One region of the Rhodococcus jostii RHA1 genome, then DNA from elsewhere that is predicted to be linked to it. Evidence: riboswitches for the same ligand, from Rfam matches in the RefSeq annotation. Region 1 holds a riboswitch; the other holds the start of a gene.
What was found. A riboswitch is a leader RNA that binds a small molecule or an ion and turns the genes downstream of it on or off. The one in region 1 is predicted to bind S-adenosylmethionine.
Positions count from the first base shown of each region.

Region 2: linked by a shared signal. The riboswitch ahead of RHA1_RS53530 (putative leader peptide) and the one ahead of RHA1_RS21365 (aminotransferase class V-fold PLP-dependent enzyme) in region 1 are both predicted to bind S-adenosylmethionine.

Region 1 is NC_008268.1:4,622,394-4,630,042, reverse strand. It holds gene RHA1_RS21370 (LLM class oxidoreductase) at 1-542, opposite strand, end outside; gene RHA1_RS53640 (putative leader peptide) at 592-660, opposite strand; gene RHA1_RS21365 (aminotransferase class V-fold PLP-dependent enzyme) at 689-1,984, opposite strand; SAM riboswitch class IV at 2,036-2,150, opposite strand; gene RHA1_RS21360 (MCE family protein) at 2,230-3,477, opposite strand; gene RHA1_RS21355 (purine-cytosine permease family protein) at 3,774-5,255, shown strand; gene RHA1_RS21350 (TetR/AcrR family transcriptional regulator) at 5,284-5,910, shown strand; gene RHA1_RS21345 (nitrilase-related carbon-nitrogen hydrolase) at 5,907-6,905, shown strand; gene RHA1_RS21340 (agmatine deiminase family protein) at 6,902-7,649, shown strand, end outside.
Region 2 is NC_008268.1:2,352,335-2,359,983, forward strand. It holds gene RHA1_RS10835 (LLM class flavin-dependent oxidoreductase) at 1-1,030, opposite strand, end outside; gene RHA1_RS10840 (dipeptide ABC transporter ATP-binding protein) at 1,023-2,699, opposite strand; gene RHA1_RS10845 (ABC transporter permease) at 2,696-3,616, opposite strand; gene RHA1_RS10850 (ABC transporter permease) at 3,609-4,601, opposite strand; gene RHA1_RS10855 (ABC transporter substrate-binding protein) at 4,605-6,239, opposite strand; gene RHA1_RS53530 (putative leader peptide) at 6,392-6,475, opposite strand; SAM riboswitch class I at 6,480-6,573, opposite strand; gene RHA1_RS10860 (NtaA/DmoA family FMN-dependent monooxygenase) at 6,621-7,649, opposite strand, start outside.

The DNA of each region.
Region 1 (7,649 bases):
CGCTCCTCCAGCCACGGAAGGGTGCCGTCGACGAGCTGCTCCAGAACTCTGGGCAGCGACAGCGGCAGCACGGTCACACCGTCGGCGACGCCGGCCGCCTGGATGTCGGCGATGAGCCCGGCGAGGCCGACCGGAGTTCCGATGTACTGCAACGACACCGGAGCACGCGGCGCCTCCAGGGCGCTGTCGAGGAGGGCCAGCTCCTTGCGGGCGGCGCGGGCCTCTCCGGCGATGAGCACCTCGAGGTCCACCAGGACGGTGACGCTGTCGGGGTCGCGACCGTCGGCGACGAGTTCGGCGCGGATCCGCGCGCGTTCCTGCTGCGCCTCACGCAGATCGGAGGCCCGGATCCGGACGACGTTCGGCGGGAACGACGTGAGGTCGAGCTGATCCGTCGAGTCGGCGGTCAGGTCCACCCAGTAGTCCGCGCCGTTGATCGGCCGCGTGCCGGTGGCACCCTCGGCCGCCGGGTGGTGGCCGGAGCCGGTCAGTTCGACGGCGATGCGAAGGGGACGGGATACGAAGGCATTGTCTCGAGACATAGGGGTTCCTCGGGAATGACGTGTGAATGAAACAGAGCTGGAAGAACGGTCAGCTCGAACACATACCCGAGGCGGTTCGGCACAGATCGACATGCCGACGGCACCAGTGAGCAATCATTGTGCTCCCAGCCTGCGATGCCATGCCGTCATACTAGCGCGTCCCGCGAAAAACGCGTCTCCGGCACCGGATTCCACTGGCCGCTCTCCTTGGCGTAGGTCCAGCTCCGGCGGCCCGCCACCAGGGTGCGCACCGCGTCGACCAGCCGATCCACGTCCTCTGAGCAGCTTCCGAGACCCACACTCACCCGCACGGCGCCGTCGGGCCTGCCGAGGCGCCCCAGCAGCGGATGGGCGCAGAACCGCCCGTCGCGAACTCCGATTCCGTGTTCGGCGGAGAGGTAGGCGGCGATCTCTCCCGGCTCGAACCCGTCGATCGTGAACGTCACGATCCCCACGGTGTCGGGGGCGTCCGACCACAGCCGCAGGAATTCCAGGCCGTCGACGGAGCCGAGGCCGTCGAGGAGCCGGCCGGTGAGCGCGGCCTCGTGTGCGGCCACCGTGCCGAAGTCCAGCTCGGACAGTGCATCGCACGCGGCGGCGAGCGCCGCCGCGCCGAGCACGTTGGGGGTTCCCGCCTCGTGCCGGGCAGGGGCGGGCGCCCACTGGGTCGATTCGACGGTCACGTTCCGGACCGCCCCGCCGCCTGCGAGATAGGGCTCGGCGGCGTCCAGCCAGTCCCGGCGGCCCACCAGCACACCGGCACCGAAGGGGGCATACAGCTTGTGCCCGGAGAACGCGAGGTAGTCGACGCCCCACTCCTCGACGTCGATGCGCCGGTGCGGCGCGAGCTGAGCGGCGTCGACGAGAATCCGTGCGCCGCAACGATGCGCCACCTCGGCGAGGGCGGCGATCGGCAGAACCTCGCCGGTCACGTTGGATGCACCCGTCACCGCGAGCAGGGCGGTGGGCTTGGAGCACAGTTCGGCGACGAGCAGGCGGATAGTCTCCTCCAGCGCGTCCGCCGCCCTCACGACGCGAGAGTTCTTCCACGGCAGCAGGTTCGCGTGGTGCTCGATGTCGAGGACCACGGTGCTGCCGGGGACGCAGCCGGCGAGCAGATTCAGCGAGTCGGTCGTGTTCCGGGTGAAGACCACCACCTGGTCCTCACTCGCTCCGACGAATCGGGCGACCGAGTCGCGGGCCTTCTCGTAGCACTCGGTCGAGACCCGCGACGCGTAGCCGGCGCCGCGGTGCACGCTGGAGTACGTCGGGAGCAGTGCCCCGATCCGGTCGGTCACCTGCGCCAACGCCGGCGCACTGGCGGCGTAGTCGAAGTTGACGTAGGCACAGTCGCCTCCCTGAACGAGCGGAACCCGCAGGTCGGAGCCCGAAACCTGGGCTAGGGGGGCAACACACACGTCAGCGGTCAGTACAGCAGTCATCACGACATCCCTCGTAGTCAGGGACTCGTCGCAGGGTCGGTGCCCTCTCGGAGTCCGCGCTTGCCGGGTCCGGTATGGACCTCAGCCTGGTCGTCACCCGGAGCACCCCGCCGCGGTGGAGGGTTGCCGACCAGCTAGCCGGGGCTTGACGCTGGTACTCGTGACCTGTTTCGAAGATTGCAGGATCGACGCGCAGTTGTCAACCCGAAACCGGGAGGGCCGGGATCCGGGCCGCGGAACTCGCGTCAGTTGGGGGTCACCCCGAGGAGCGGGGCGAGCTGACTCGCAATCGGGTTGAGGTCCAGCTTGTTCGGGTCCTTCTTGGGCGTGGAGTCCCACGGCTGAACGGTGGCGGGGTCGCCGAACACGATCCGGTTCGCACTGCGGACGCCGGTGAGACTGCCCTGTGGGGCTTCGCAGGACGCGGCGGTGTTCTGCGGGAAGTCCTGCTGCGTGTCGTCGAAGTTCGGGTCGTTCCGCCTCATCTCCTGGAGGATCGCCTGGGTGCCCTCGTAGCCGACGGTGCACGACGGCGGATTGTTTGTCTCGGCCACCAGGCCCAGGTGCACGGTTCCGTCGTCGGGCGCAATGGTCGACGACGCCGCCGCCACCCCCGGCAGGTACACGAACAGGGTCTGCAGAGCCGTGGCCTGCACCGCGATCGTCTTCGCCGTGGCGGACAGGTTGGCGAGGTTCGTCGTGGCACCCGGTCCGGCCTCCGAGACGAGTTGTCCCACTTGATCGCTCGCCGGATTTCCGTTGTCGATCAGCCGCCGGACGTCCGGGTCGCTGCTGCGCAGCCGATCCGCGAGCGAGTCCAGGTCGGCACTGAAATCCTTGATCGCCGAGGACTGTTCGGACTGCGTGTCCAGCACGGTGCGACCGTTGCGCACCAGAGCCAACGTCCGGTCGAGCGATTCCGCGCCCGACGCCGACAGCCCCGACAACGAGTCCGCGAGCGACTGAAGGTCTTCGCCCTTGCCGTCGAACGCCGCGCCGAGTTCCGTCACGACGGTGTGGAGCGCGTCGATCGGCACGGATTCCGCCAATCCCTGTGTGCTGGCGAGCAATTCTTCGACGGGTACCGGCGTCGACGTGTCGGCGACGGCGATACGGGATCCGTCCGCGAGGAAGGGCTCGCGATCGGCGGCGGGCCGAAGGTCGACGTACTGCTCGCCGATCGCCGACCTGTTGGCCACGACGGCTTTCGCAGACGCGGGAATGTCGGGCGCGCTCGTGTCGATCCGCAGTTCGACGACGACGCCGTCCGGGGTCAGGGACAAGTCCCCGACGCGGCCGACCGGCACGCCGCGGTACGTGACTTCCGCATTGGTGAAGATGCCGCCCGACGTCTCCAATTCGAGGTTCACGGTGTATTCGCCGAACCCGAGGAGATTGCCCAGGCGCACGTAGTTGGCACCCACGTAGACGAGGCCCATGAGGGCCACGAGAACGAAGCCGATCAGCTGCCACCGGACGAGCGGCGACCTCACCGTCCACCCTCGATGTCGCGTCGACCGAACGTCGTCCCCACTTCGGGGAGCCGGCACCGGTTCGCGAGACGATTGGTGATGGTGGCGACAGGCACAGGCACTCCGATGACAGAGGGATACATGAGACGAGAGGTAACACATATATCTAGTCCGGTCGCCGTAGCAGCGCAAACTCCGCACCGCCCTCGGTGGCACACGTCACTCCCGGGCCTTGACTGAATTTTCAGTTTGGAATACGTTCATTTCCCAACAGGACGTGATGACTGTCACCTCCGCCCCAGAATGTGAGGTCCGCAGTGTCCACGAATCTCGATCCGACGACGCCCGTCGACGACACCGCTCCCTCCCCGCCGGAGGACCGCTTCGGACACGTCGAGACGATCGGCGTGGAGTACATCCCCGAATCGGAACGCGATTCGCGACCGCTCAACATGCTCGCCGTGTTCTTCGGCGGCAATCTGGCGTTCTCGGTGATCGTGTTCGGCTGGCTCCCCATCACGTTCGGACTCGGCTTCGGCAGTGCGGTCGCGGCCAGCGCGGTCGGCATCGGACTCGGCACGCTCCTCATAGCTCCCCTGTCACTCCTCGGCCCGCGCACCGGCACGAACAACACCGTGTCGAGTGGTGCGCACTTCGGAGTGAGCGGACGGATGATCGGCTCGGGGCTCACCCTGCTCTTCGCCCTCGCGTACGCCGCGATCGCGGTCTGGACCTCGGGTGACGCGCTGATCGCCGCCGCCCACCGCCTGCTCGGCACACCGGTCGACAACGGCATGCTCGCCCTCGGCTACGGCATCATCGCCGCCGAGATCGTGGCCGTCGCGCTGTTCGGCCACGGCACGGTGGTCGCGCTCCAGAAGTTCGTGCTGCCCGTCGTCGCCGCGCTGCTCCTGCTCGGTGTGTTCGCGTTCGGGGGTCGCTTCGACGGCGGAGCGGGCAGCGGCGACTATCTCCTCGGCGGGTTCTGGCCCACCTGGATTCTGGCCGTGGTCCTCGCCGTCGGCGGTCCGCTGTCGTACGCCCCGACGCTCGGCGACTACAGCAGGCGGATCTCCCGGGTGCGGTTCAGCGACCGTGCGATCGTCGCGGCCACCATGGCAGGCATCTTCTTCGGGCTGTTCCTGACCGCGGCCTTCGGATCGTTCACCGCGTCGACGTTCACCACGCTGAGCGACTCCTACGTTGCCGACCTGGTGGCCGAGGCGCCCGGTTGGTACGTGCTGCCGATCGTCCTCGTCGCCCTCGCAGGAGGACTCGGCCAGGGCGTCCTCAACGTCTACGCCAGCGGCCTCGACCTGGAAGCGCTGATCCCCCGGTTGCGCCGCGTCCACACCACGCTGATCACGTCGGCGCTCGCGGTGGCCCTGCTCTACATCGGCGTGTTCGTCGTCGACGCCGTCGATTCGATCACCGCAATGACCTTGGTGCTCAACGGTTTCGCCGCGCCGTGGGTCGCGATCAACGTCGCCGGCTTCCTGGTTGCGCGGCGAGGGCAGTACGACGCGGTCGACCTCCAGGTCTTCAACCTGGGCCGCAAGGGTGGACGCTACTGGTTCACCCGGGGCTGGAACCTGCGCGCCGTCATCCCGTGGGCGGCCGGATCCGTGTTCGGCGTCCTCGCCGTCGACACGTCGCTGTACTCCGGGCCCCTTGCCGACATCGCGCACGGTGTCGATGTCAGTCTTGTCGGATCGTCGGCCATCGCCGTGGCCGGCTACCTCGTCGCGCTGCGACTGTGGCCCGAACACGTGGCCCCGGTCGAGGCGCCGAGGCCCTAGGACGGCACGAACCGAAGGAGATTCACCGATGAGCGAGCGACGCGATGCGATTCTGAAGGCCAGCGCGACGGCCATTGCCCAACGAGGTATCCGCGGGCTTCGCGTCAACGATGTCGCGGAGGTCGCGGGTGTGTCGCCGGGACTGCTGTACTACCACTTCAAGGATCGCATCGGCCTCCTCGAGGCCGCCCTGAACTACATCAACGACCGTGCCCGCGCGTACCGCAGCGAGGGTGAGGGATCCGGCGACTCCGCTCGCGACCGCCTCACCCGCTCCCTCCTCGGGGAGATCCAGGACCGTCCCGAGGTCGTGGAGAACTCGTTGGCCTGGAACGAGTTACGCGCCTCCGCCGTGTACGAGGAGGCGCTGCGGGATCCCCTCGCGCGGACCACCGCGGCGTGGGTGTCGGAGATCGCCGACGCGATCGTGCAGGCGCAGGCCACCGGCGAGATCTCCCGCTCGCTCGACCCCCAGCCCACCGCGGTCACGATGACCGCCCTCGTCGAGGGCCTGTCCGGGCGGTGGCTCTGCAAGGAGATCTCCACCGAGGACGCCCGCTCCCATCTGCTCGGCGCGATCGACGTCGTGATGTCCGAGCCCACCCACCACACTGCCGACACTCCCGTCACACCCACACCGAAGGAATATCGATGACCATTCGCACGATCACCGCACTGCCCGCACCGTCCTCACCGGCGCGCTTCACCGAATCCGCCCGCACACCGCTGCGGGCCGGGCTGGTGCAGCACCGCTGGCGACCGGACGCGAACGCACTGCGCACCGCGTTGACCGACGCGATCGGCGAGGCCGCCGCACTCGGCGCCGCGGTGGTGTTCCTGCCGGAACTCACGTTGTCGAAGTACCCCGCCGACACCCGCGCGACCGGGACCCCCGGCCGCGACGCCGAGGACCTCACGACCGGCCCCACGTACAGTTTCGCGGCCGCCGCCGCTGCCCGGCACGGGGTCTGCGTCCACGCTTCCCTCTACGAACGAGCCGACGGCCCGGACGGTCTCGGCTTCAACACGGCCATCCTCGTCGCCCCGTCCGGTGAACTGCTCTCCCGGACCCGCAAGCTGCACATCCCCGTCAGCGCCGGCTATTACGAGGACACCTACTTCCGCGGCGGTCCCGCCGACGACGCCTACCCCGTCCACCGCCCGGCCGAACTGGACGGTGCGGCCATCGGTTTGCCGACGTGCTGGGACGAGTGGTTCCCCGAAGTCGCGCGGATGTATTCGCTCGGCGGCGCCGAGATCCTCGTCTACCCCACCGCGATCGGGTCGGAGCCGAGCGTCCCGTCCTTCGACACCCAGCCGATCTGGCAGCACGTGATCGTCGGAAACGGCATCACCAGCGGCACATTCATGGTGGTCCCGAACCGCTGCGGCAACGAGGGCGGCATCGACTTCTACGGTTCCTCGTTCATCTCCGACCCGTACGGCCGCGTGCTCGTGTCGGCTCCCCGCGACGAGGAGGCGGTCCTGGTGGCCGATCTCGACCTCGATCAGCGGAAGGACTGGCTCGATCTCTTCCCGTTCCTGACCACCCGCAGGCCGGACACGTACACCCGGCTGACGGATCCCGTGGACCACGCGCACCCCTACGGACTTCCGACGACGGTATCGGCCGCGGAGGCCCGGTCGTGACCTGGCGGATGCCCAGTGAGACCGAACCGCAGGAACGGGTGTGGATGGCGTTCCCGCCCCTCGGGGCCTCGATGACCGCGACCGAGGACGACGCGCACGAGGCGCGGACCGCGTGGACGGCCGTCGCCCACGCGATCGTCGAATTCGAACCGGTCACGATGGTGGTCGATCCGGCGGACCGGGACGTCGCCCGGCAGTACCTGTCCGCGGACGTCGACGTGGTCGAGGCTCCCCTCGACGACGCCTGGATGCGCGACATCGGGCCCACGTTCGTCCTCGACGAGGACGACCGCCTCGGTGCCGTCGACTGGACGTTCAACGGCTGGGGGCAACAGGAGTGGGCCACCTGGGATCGCGACCGGTCGATCGGCGGGGCCGTCACCCGGTGGTCCGGTGCGCAGCCGGTCCCGTCGTCGATGGTCAACGAGGGCGGCGGGATCCAGGTCGACGGTCGCGGAACCGTGCTCGTCACCGAGACCGTGCAACTCGACCCCCTGCGCAACCCCGGCCTGGACGCGGCGGGAGTCGAGGCGGAACTCGCGCGCACGATCGGCGCCGAGCACGTGGTCTGGCTCCCCCGCGGCCTCACGCGGGATTCCGAGAAGTTCGGCACCAAGGGGCACGTCGACATCGTCGCGGCGCTGCCCGCACCCGGGGTGGCCCTCGTGCACTCCCAGCGCGACCGATCCCACCCCGACCACGAGGTGTCCGCCGAGATCCTGAAAGTACTGTCCGACAGCCGTG
Region 2 (7,649 bases), 2.3 Mb from region 1:
GCTCGGTGATCTCGTTCAGGCCGGACGCCAGCGCCAGCGGCCGGAGGGTCACGCCGTCGACGCCCCCGGCGCCCACCACGTCGGTGATCAGGCGGGAGAGGCCCGGCGCGTCGCCGCGGTGGAGAATCGACGCCGGCTCGTACCGGCTGCCGGACCAGTTCTCGAGCTGGGCGAGGTCGCGTTCCGCGGCGTCGGCGGTGTCGGCGATCACCACCTCGACGTCGAGCAGGATCCGCAGCGAAGCGGGGTCCCGGCCGGCCTCGGCGGCGGCACGTCGCACGCGGTCCGCGACGTCACGGGCTGCGTCCACGGTGGGTGCGCCGATGCGGATCACGTCGGCGCGCGCCGCGGCGACCCGGGTGGAGTGCTCGTCCCGCGCGCCGATCACGATCAGCGACTGCCCCTGCGGCGACCGCGGCGTGATCGAGGGACCCTTCACGGAGAAGTGCGTGCCCTCGAAGTCGATGTAGTGCAGCTTGTCCCGGTCGATGAAGCGGCCGGTGGCGACGTCGCGGATCTCGGCGTCGTCCTCCCAGCTGTCCCACAGCAGGCTCACGACCTCGATCGCGTCGGCCGCCTCCGCCCACAGACTCTCGGCATCCTGTGCCTCCTTGCGTCCGAACAGATTCGCCTGCGCCTGACCGGCCGACACGTCCACCTGCCATCCGGCGCGGCCGAGCGACGCGTGGTCGAGGCTCGCGATGGCCTTGGACACGTGGAACGGTTCGGTGTGGGTGACGGTCACCGTGGGAACCAGCCCGATCCGCTCGGTGGACGCGACGGCCCGTGCCGCGATCGCCACGGCGTCCAGTTGCCCACGCTGCTCGGCATGTCCCGTCGTGGCGATCGCGAAGGTATCGCCGACGAACGCGAGGTCCACTCCGGCCGAGTCGGCCAGCCCGAGCAGGCCGGTCCAGTAGCCGGCGGTGAAGAGGTCCTCGGCGCGCGAGTCCGGACGACGCCAGGACTGTGGGTGAATCCCCGTGCCGTACAGATCGACGGCGACGAGCGGGTCGTGTGGCTCAGGCATGAATCGATTCCTCCAGCTGTGCGGAACGTGGACGCACGACGGATCGTCCCGGGATGGCGTCGAGCAACTGCCGGGTGTAGTCGTGGCGGGGATTGTCGAATATTTCTGCCGCGGTGCCCGATTCGACGATGCGACCGGACCGCATCACCGCGACCGTGTCGCTGATCTGCCGGACCACGGCGAGGTCGTGCGAGATGAATAGGTAGCTGAGCCCGAGTTCCCGCTGCAGGCCCTCGAGCAGCCCGAGGATCTGCGACTGCACCGAGACATCCAGTGCGGACACCGGTTCGTCGAGCACGACGAGTTCCGGGTGCAGCGCGAGCGCGCGGGCGATGGCGACCCGCTGCCGTTGCCCACCGGACAGCTCCGCCGGTCTGCGTTCGAGGTAGATCCGCGGCAACGCGACCTGTTCGAGCAGTTCGGTGACTCGTGCCGCCCGTTCCGCCCGGGTGCCGACACCGAACGCGCCGAGCGGTTCCGCCACGATGTCCGCGATCGCCAGTTTCGGATCGAGGGACGCGTAGGGGTTCTGGTACACGATCTGCACTCGGCGGCGCAGGGCTCGCAGCGCGCCGCCGCGCAGGGTGGTGATGTCCCGGCCGTCGAACTCGACGCGGCCTGCGGTGGGAGATTCCAACCGGATCGCAATCCGCGCCACCGTGGACTTGCCGGACCCGGACTCCCCCACCAGCGACAGCGTGCGCCCGCGGGGAACCTCGAACGACACGTCCTGGACGGCGTCGATGGCAGTGCGCCGGTCGATCCGGAATGTCTTGGACACCCCGGACACCCGCAGCAGGACAGCAGGGTCGGCTCCCGTCTCCGCGGCGCGGCTGGGCCCCCGTCCCACCGCGAGACTCGGCGCCGCGGCCAGCAGGGTGCGGGTGTACTCGTGCCGGGGGTTCTCGAGGACCTCGCGGGTGGGGCCCGCTTCCACCACCTCGCCCTCGCTCATCACCACGATCCGGTCGGCACGGTCGGCGGCGACACCCAGATCGTGCGTGATCAGCAGGACCGCGGTGCCGGCCTCGGCGATCCGCGCGTCGAGGTGATCGAGAATCCGGCGCTGCACGGTGACATCGAGTGCGCTGGTCGGCTCGTCCGCGATCACGAGTTCGGGGCTGCACGCCAGCGCGATCCCGATCAGTACGCGCTGCCGTTGCCCGCCCGACAGGTCCTGCGGGTACTGCCTCGCCCGCACCTCGGGCTTGTCGATCCCGGCCTCGGCGAGAATGCGCACCGCCTCGATGCCTGCCGTCCGGCGGTCGGCGAGACCGTGGATCCGGAGCACCTCCGCCACCTGGGTGCCGACCCGCAGGACGGGGTTGAGCGACGTCGTCGGGTCCTGGGGAACCAGGCCGATCCGGGCGCCGCGGACCCGCTCGAGTGCGCGCTCCGACTTGGTGTCGAGACGCTCACCGTCGAACGTCACGGTGCCGGCCACGGCCCGCCCGGATCCGCTGAGCAGTCCGAGGATGGCGTGCGCCGTGGTGGACTTTCCGGAGCCGGACTCGCCGACCACGGCCACCACTTCTCCGCGCGAGACCGTGAGGTCGACGCCCTTCACGGCCACGACGGGATCGCTCACGCTCCCGTACGCCACCCGCAGTCCGGAGACCTGGAGGAGCGGCGCCGTGGCACCTGCCTCAGCACTAGTAGTCGAACTCATCGCACTTCCCTCTGTTCGAGTGCATGTCCGAGTCGGTGCGCCGACAGCACGACGGCCACGATCACCAGTCCGGGCAGGGTGGTCATCCACCACGCGGTGGCGAGGTAGTTCCGGCCCTCGGAGATCAGCGAGCCCCATTCCGGGGTGGGCGGCACCGCGCCGAACCCGAGGAAGCTCAGCGACGACACCGCGAGGACCGCCATCCCGAACTCGACGGCGGCAAGTGCCACGACGGGCGCGTACGAGTTCCGCAGAACGTGGCGGCGCAGCACCGTGTGCCAGCGGACACCCGACGCGAACGCCGCCTCGACGTACAGCGACCGGCGCACTCGCAGCACCTCCGAACGCATCACGCGGGCGAAGTTCGCGATCAGCGACACGCCCACCGCGATGGCCACGTTGACCGTGCCGAACCCCAGCGCGGTCACCAGAGCGAGCGAGAGCAGCAGGGCAGGGATCGACAGGAGGACGTCGACGACGCGCATCAGGGCGGCGTCCAGCGCACCGCCGACGGCACCGGACAGCAGGCCGATCAGCGAACCGACGACCAGTGCGATACCCACGGCCAACAGCGTTGCGGTCAGCGACAATCCGGCGCCGTGGACCACGCGGGTATACACGTCACGGCCGATGTTGTCGGTGCCGAACCAGTGCGCGGCACTCGGCGCCTGCAGTTTCTGGGCGGGCACCCCGACCAGCGGGTCGCCGCTCGCGAACACCGACGGCGCCACCGCGAATCCGACCGCGACGAGGAGCACGGCGGCCGAGGCCACCAGCACGAGATTGCGACGCAGCCACGTCACCACGCGGCGTCCGCGGCTGTCCGACTCGGACGCGATCACGGGAGGCGGTTCGACCGGCGGAGTGCCGAACCCCTCGGCCTCGTCGATCAGTTCCCTGGTGAGGATGTCAGACATGAACCTTCTCCTCCACATCCGCGGAGTCGGTGCTCCAGCCGGAACTGCGTCTGCCCTCGACGATCCTGGGATCGATCAGCGGATAGAGCAGATCGACGGCGAGATTGACGAGTACGTAGACGACCGAGCTCAGCACCACGATTCCCTGGACCACCGGAATGTCCTGCGCCATCACGGACGTCTGGGTGAGCCGCCCCACGCCGGCGCGCGAGAACACCGTCTCGACGACGACCGATCCGGCCAGCAGATTACCCACGAGCACACCGGCGATGGTGAACGCCGGAATGCTCGACAGGCGCAGCGCGTGCCGGGTCTGAATCTGCCAGCGGGACGCACCCTTCGCCCGCGCGGCTTCGATGAACGGCTGTCGCCACGTGGTCTGCAGACTCGCCGCGAGCACCTGCGCGATCACGGCGCCGGTCGGCAGCGCGAGCGTCACCGCCGGGAGCACCAGTGTCGCGATCCCCTGGTCACCGAACGCCGGGAACGCCTTCAGCCGGAACGAGAACAGCTGCAGCAGAATCAGTCCCACCCAGAACGTCGGCACCGCGACACCGAGCGGAGGCAGTGAGAACAGCAGATTCCGCACCCAGTGGACCCTGGTGTAGGTGGCGAGGAACGCGACCGCTGCCCCGACCACGACCGCGAGAACCAGCGCCGCCGACGCCAGCGCGAGCGTGCTGGGGACCGCGTTCCCGATCGCCTCGGTCACCGATTGCCCGGTGGCGATCGAGTACCCGAAGTCACCGCGGACGGCGTGGCTCAGCGAGTTCCAGTACTGCACCCACACGGGCTGGTCGAGGCCGTACCGCGCCTGCAGCTCCGCGACGGCGGCCGCGTCGACCGTCGTTCCGGTGGACGCCGAGTCGACGGCGATACTCACCGGGTCGGACGGCAGCAGGAACAGCACGGCGAACGACACGGTGAACGTCGCCCACAGGACGGCGATCGCCTGCAGCACGCGGAGTCCGAGGTAGCGAATCATGGCTCAGCGTCCGCTGATCCAGGTGTCGAAGAACTGGAGCCGGGCCGAGGCCTCGAACTTCAGGTCCTGCACGTTGGGGCCGGCGCCGATCGCCTGCGACAACTCCACCGTGGGGATCCACAGGCCGTTGTCGAGCACCTGCTGCTGGGCGTCGGCGACGAGCGCGCTCCGCTCGGTGGTGTCGGTGGCGGCGAGTTGCTTCGCGAGCACGTCGTCGAGCGCGGGAATGGGTCCGCGGTTGTTCAGGTTGCGGCCGTCGAGGCCGAACTGGGTGCGGAGGATGTCACCGTCGGCGCGGGTGCTGTTGTAGTAGGTGGCGTCGAAGTCCTTGGAATTCTGGCGGGCGGTGGCCTCCGGAGTGGACACGAGATTCAGCTGCAGATCCACTCCCACCTCTTTGAGCTGCTGCTGCACCAGTTCGAGGATGGCCTGGTTGCCGGCGAACACGGAGCTGAACAGAACGGGGAAGCTCAGCTTCTGACCGCCCTTCTCGCGGATGCCGTCGGCACCGGGAACCCAGCCCGCCTGATCCAGGATCGACTTCGCCTTCTCCGGGTCGTACGTCACGTCCGGCAGCGCCACGTAGCCCGGGGTGCGGCTGGCCAGCGTGCTGGTGGCGGGTTTGAAGTTGGGCCCGAGTACGGTGTCGACCAGTTCCTGCCGGTTGATCGCCGGGACCAGCGCGCTGCGCACGACGGGGTCGACGAGCGGTCCGCGAGTCACGTTGGGCTGGAAGCCGAACGGGGTCCCGGGGTTCGACGTGGTGAGCACCTGCCCGCCCGCGCCTTCGATCTGCGGGGCGTCCTGCGGCAACGCGTCACTGATCGCGTCCAGCTGTCCCGAGGACAGGCTGCCCGTGCGGACACCGGATTCGGGCACGACACTGAACTCGATGGTGTCGAGGTACGCCTCGCCGTCGTGGCCGAACACGTCCGAACCCCAGTTGTATCCGGCGCGCTTGGCGAGGGTCACCGACTTGTCCTGCTGGTAGTCGGCGTACGTGAACGGCCCGGTGCCCGAGATGTTGCCGGTGCACCGCTCTTCGGCGGACTTCGCGACGGACGCATCGGACAGGATGCCCAGCTGCGGGGTGGACGACGCCTGCAGGAACTGCGCGTTGGGTGCGGCGAAGTCGACCTGCGCGGTCAACGGGTCGATCACGGTGGTACCGGTGTAACCGGCGAGGTAGCTGGCACCGAGCGGGGCCTTGGCGCCGGAGAGGGTCTTCACGATGGCGTCGAGATTCTTCTTCACCGACTCCGCGGTGAAAGGTGTTCCGTCACTGAACGTGACCCCCTCCTTCAGGTGGAATGTGAAGGAGGACGCGTCGGCGTCGGTTTCCCAGTTCTCGGCGAGCCACGGTTTGAGTTCGCCCGTCTCCGGGTCCTGGTCGGTGAGCGAGTCCACCACCTGACGAGCCACGTAGATCGTCTGATTCGTGCCCGACTGCGCGGGGTCGGCGCACGTCGGTGCCTGGGAGAGGCCGTAGCGGAGTGTTCCGCCCGGCTGTGCGGGGCCCGCATCCGCGGAGGAACTGCTGGAACCGCCACCGCAGGCGGTGAGCGCCGTGGCCAGCACGGCGGCGGCGCCGATACCTGCTGCGATGCGGGCACCGCGGTGGGGCGAGGACAAAAGCACTGATGGCACCGAGAACTCCGTGATCTCGAAGAAGTGCCGTGCGCGCTGCCCGTCGTATCGGCAGCGCTCACGCGCACAGGAAGGTGAAGGACACCGGATCCGACGCGGATGCGGTGTGAAGAGCCGGAACCCCGAGGGATCGAGGTGGCAGGTCAGCTGTGACAGATCGAGGTGGACAGCCGGCAGAGATCGACGTGCAGGCGCCCCCAGGCGCTCACGAAACCTTCGGTCAACATCGTTCCTCCATCGATCCCGGCGGTAGCACCCGCACCCGCAGGGCGGGGGGTTGCTGCGACGTCAACGAGCCAGGTCTCTCGGTCGCTCTGGATGGTCGTTACCGAGTGTAAGAGATCGCCGGTCGTGGCGCCACACGGACCCCCGCTACCCGACCACCTGCCGGGACTCGACCTCCCGCCGCGACAGGGCGGGCCGGAGCCCGAGGTGCTCACGCAGGGTGGAGCCTTCGTATTCCGTTCGGTACGAACCTCGCTCCTGCAATTCGGGCACCAGCAGGTCGACGATCTCGTCGAGTCCGGTGGGCACCAGATACGGCGAAATGTTGAACCCGTCCGTGGCGCCACTGCGAACCCACCGGGTGAGTTCGTCGGCGACCTGCCCGGGAGTACCGGCGAAACCGGAGCGCTGGGTGGTCGCGATCGCAACCTGACGCAGCGACAGGCTCTGCGCCTCTGCCAGGGCCCGCCATTCCCGGGCGATGGCGAGCGGATCCTTTCCGTCACGCGCCGCCCCACGGGTGACGGAGATCGGCGCGGGCACCGGATCGAATTCGGGCAGTGGGCCGTCCGGGTCGCGATCGGACAGATCGCGGCCCCACACCTGACCCACCAGCGACAACGCCGTCTGCCCGGTGTACTGGCCCTCGAGAACCCAGCGCACCTTCTCCTCCACCTCGGACGCGTTCTCCGCGAGCACGATCTGCGTGCCCGGCAGAATCTTGACGTCGTCCTCGGGACGCCCGGCACGACGCAATCTCGCCCTGATGTCCTCGGCGAAAGCGAGCGCCTCGTCGAAATGCGTTCCGTGCCGGGAGAAGATCACGTCGGTGTGCGCGGCCGCGAAGTCCCGGCCCGCCGGTGAGTCGCCGGCCTGGAAGATGACGGGATGCCCCTGGGCGCTGCGCGGCAGCGTCGGAGTGATCGTGACGTCGAACTGCGACGTGCGCCGGGACACCTCCCGCACCCCGTCCGGGGTCGACCACGACGGTGCGTCGGTGCTCGTCGCGACCGCGCCGTCGGCCCACGCATCCCAGATCGCCCGGGCGGTGTCGAGGAACTGCCCGGCCCGCTCGTACCTGTCCGCGTGATCGAGGAAGCCGCCGCGCCGGAAGTTCTCACCGGTCCACGCGTTGTCCGTGGTGACGGCGTTCCAGCCGGCACGGCCACCGGACAG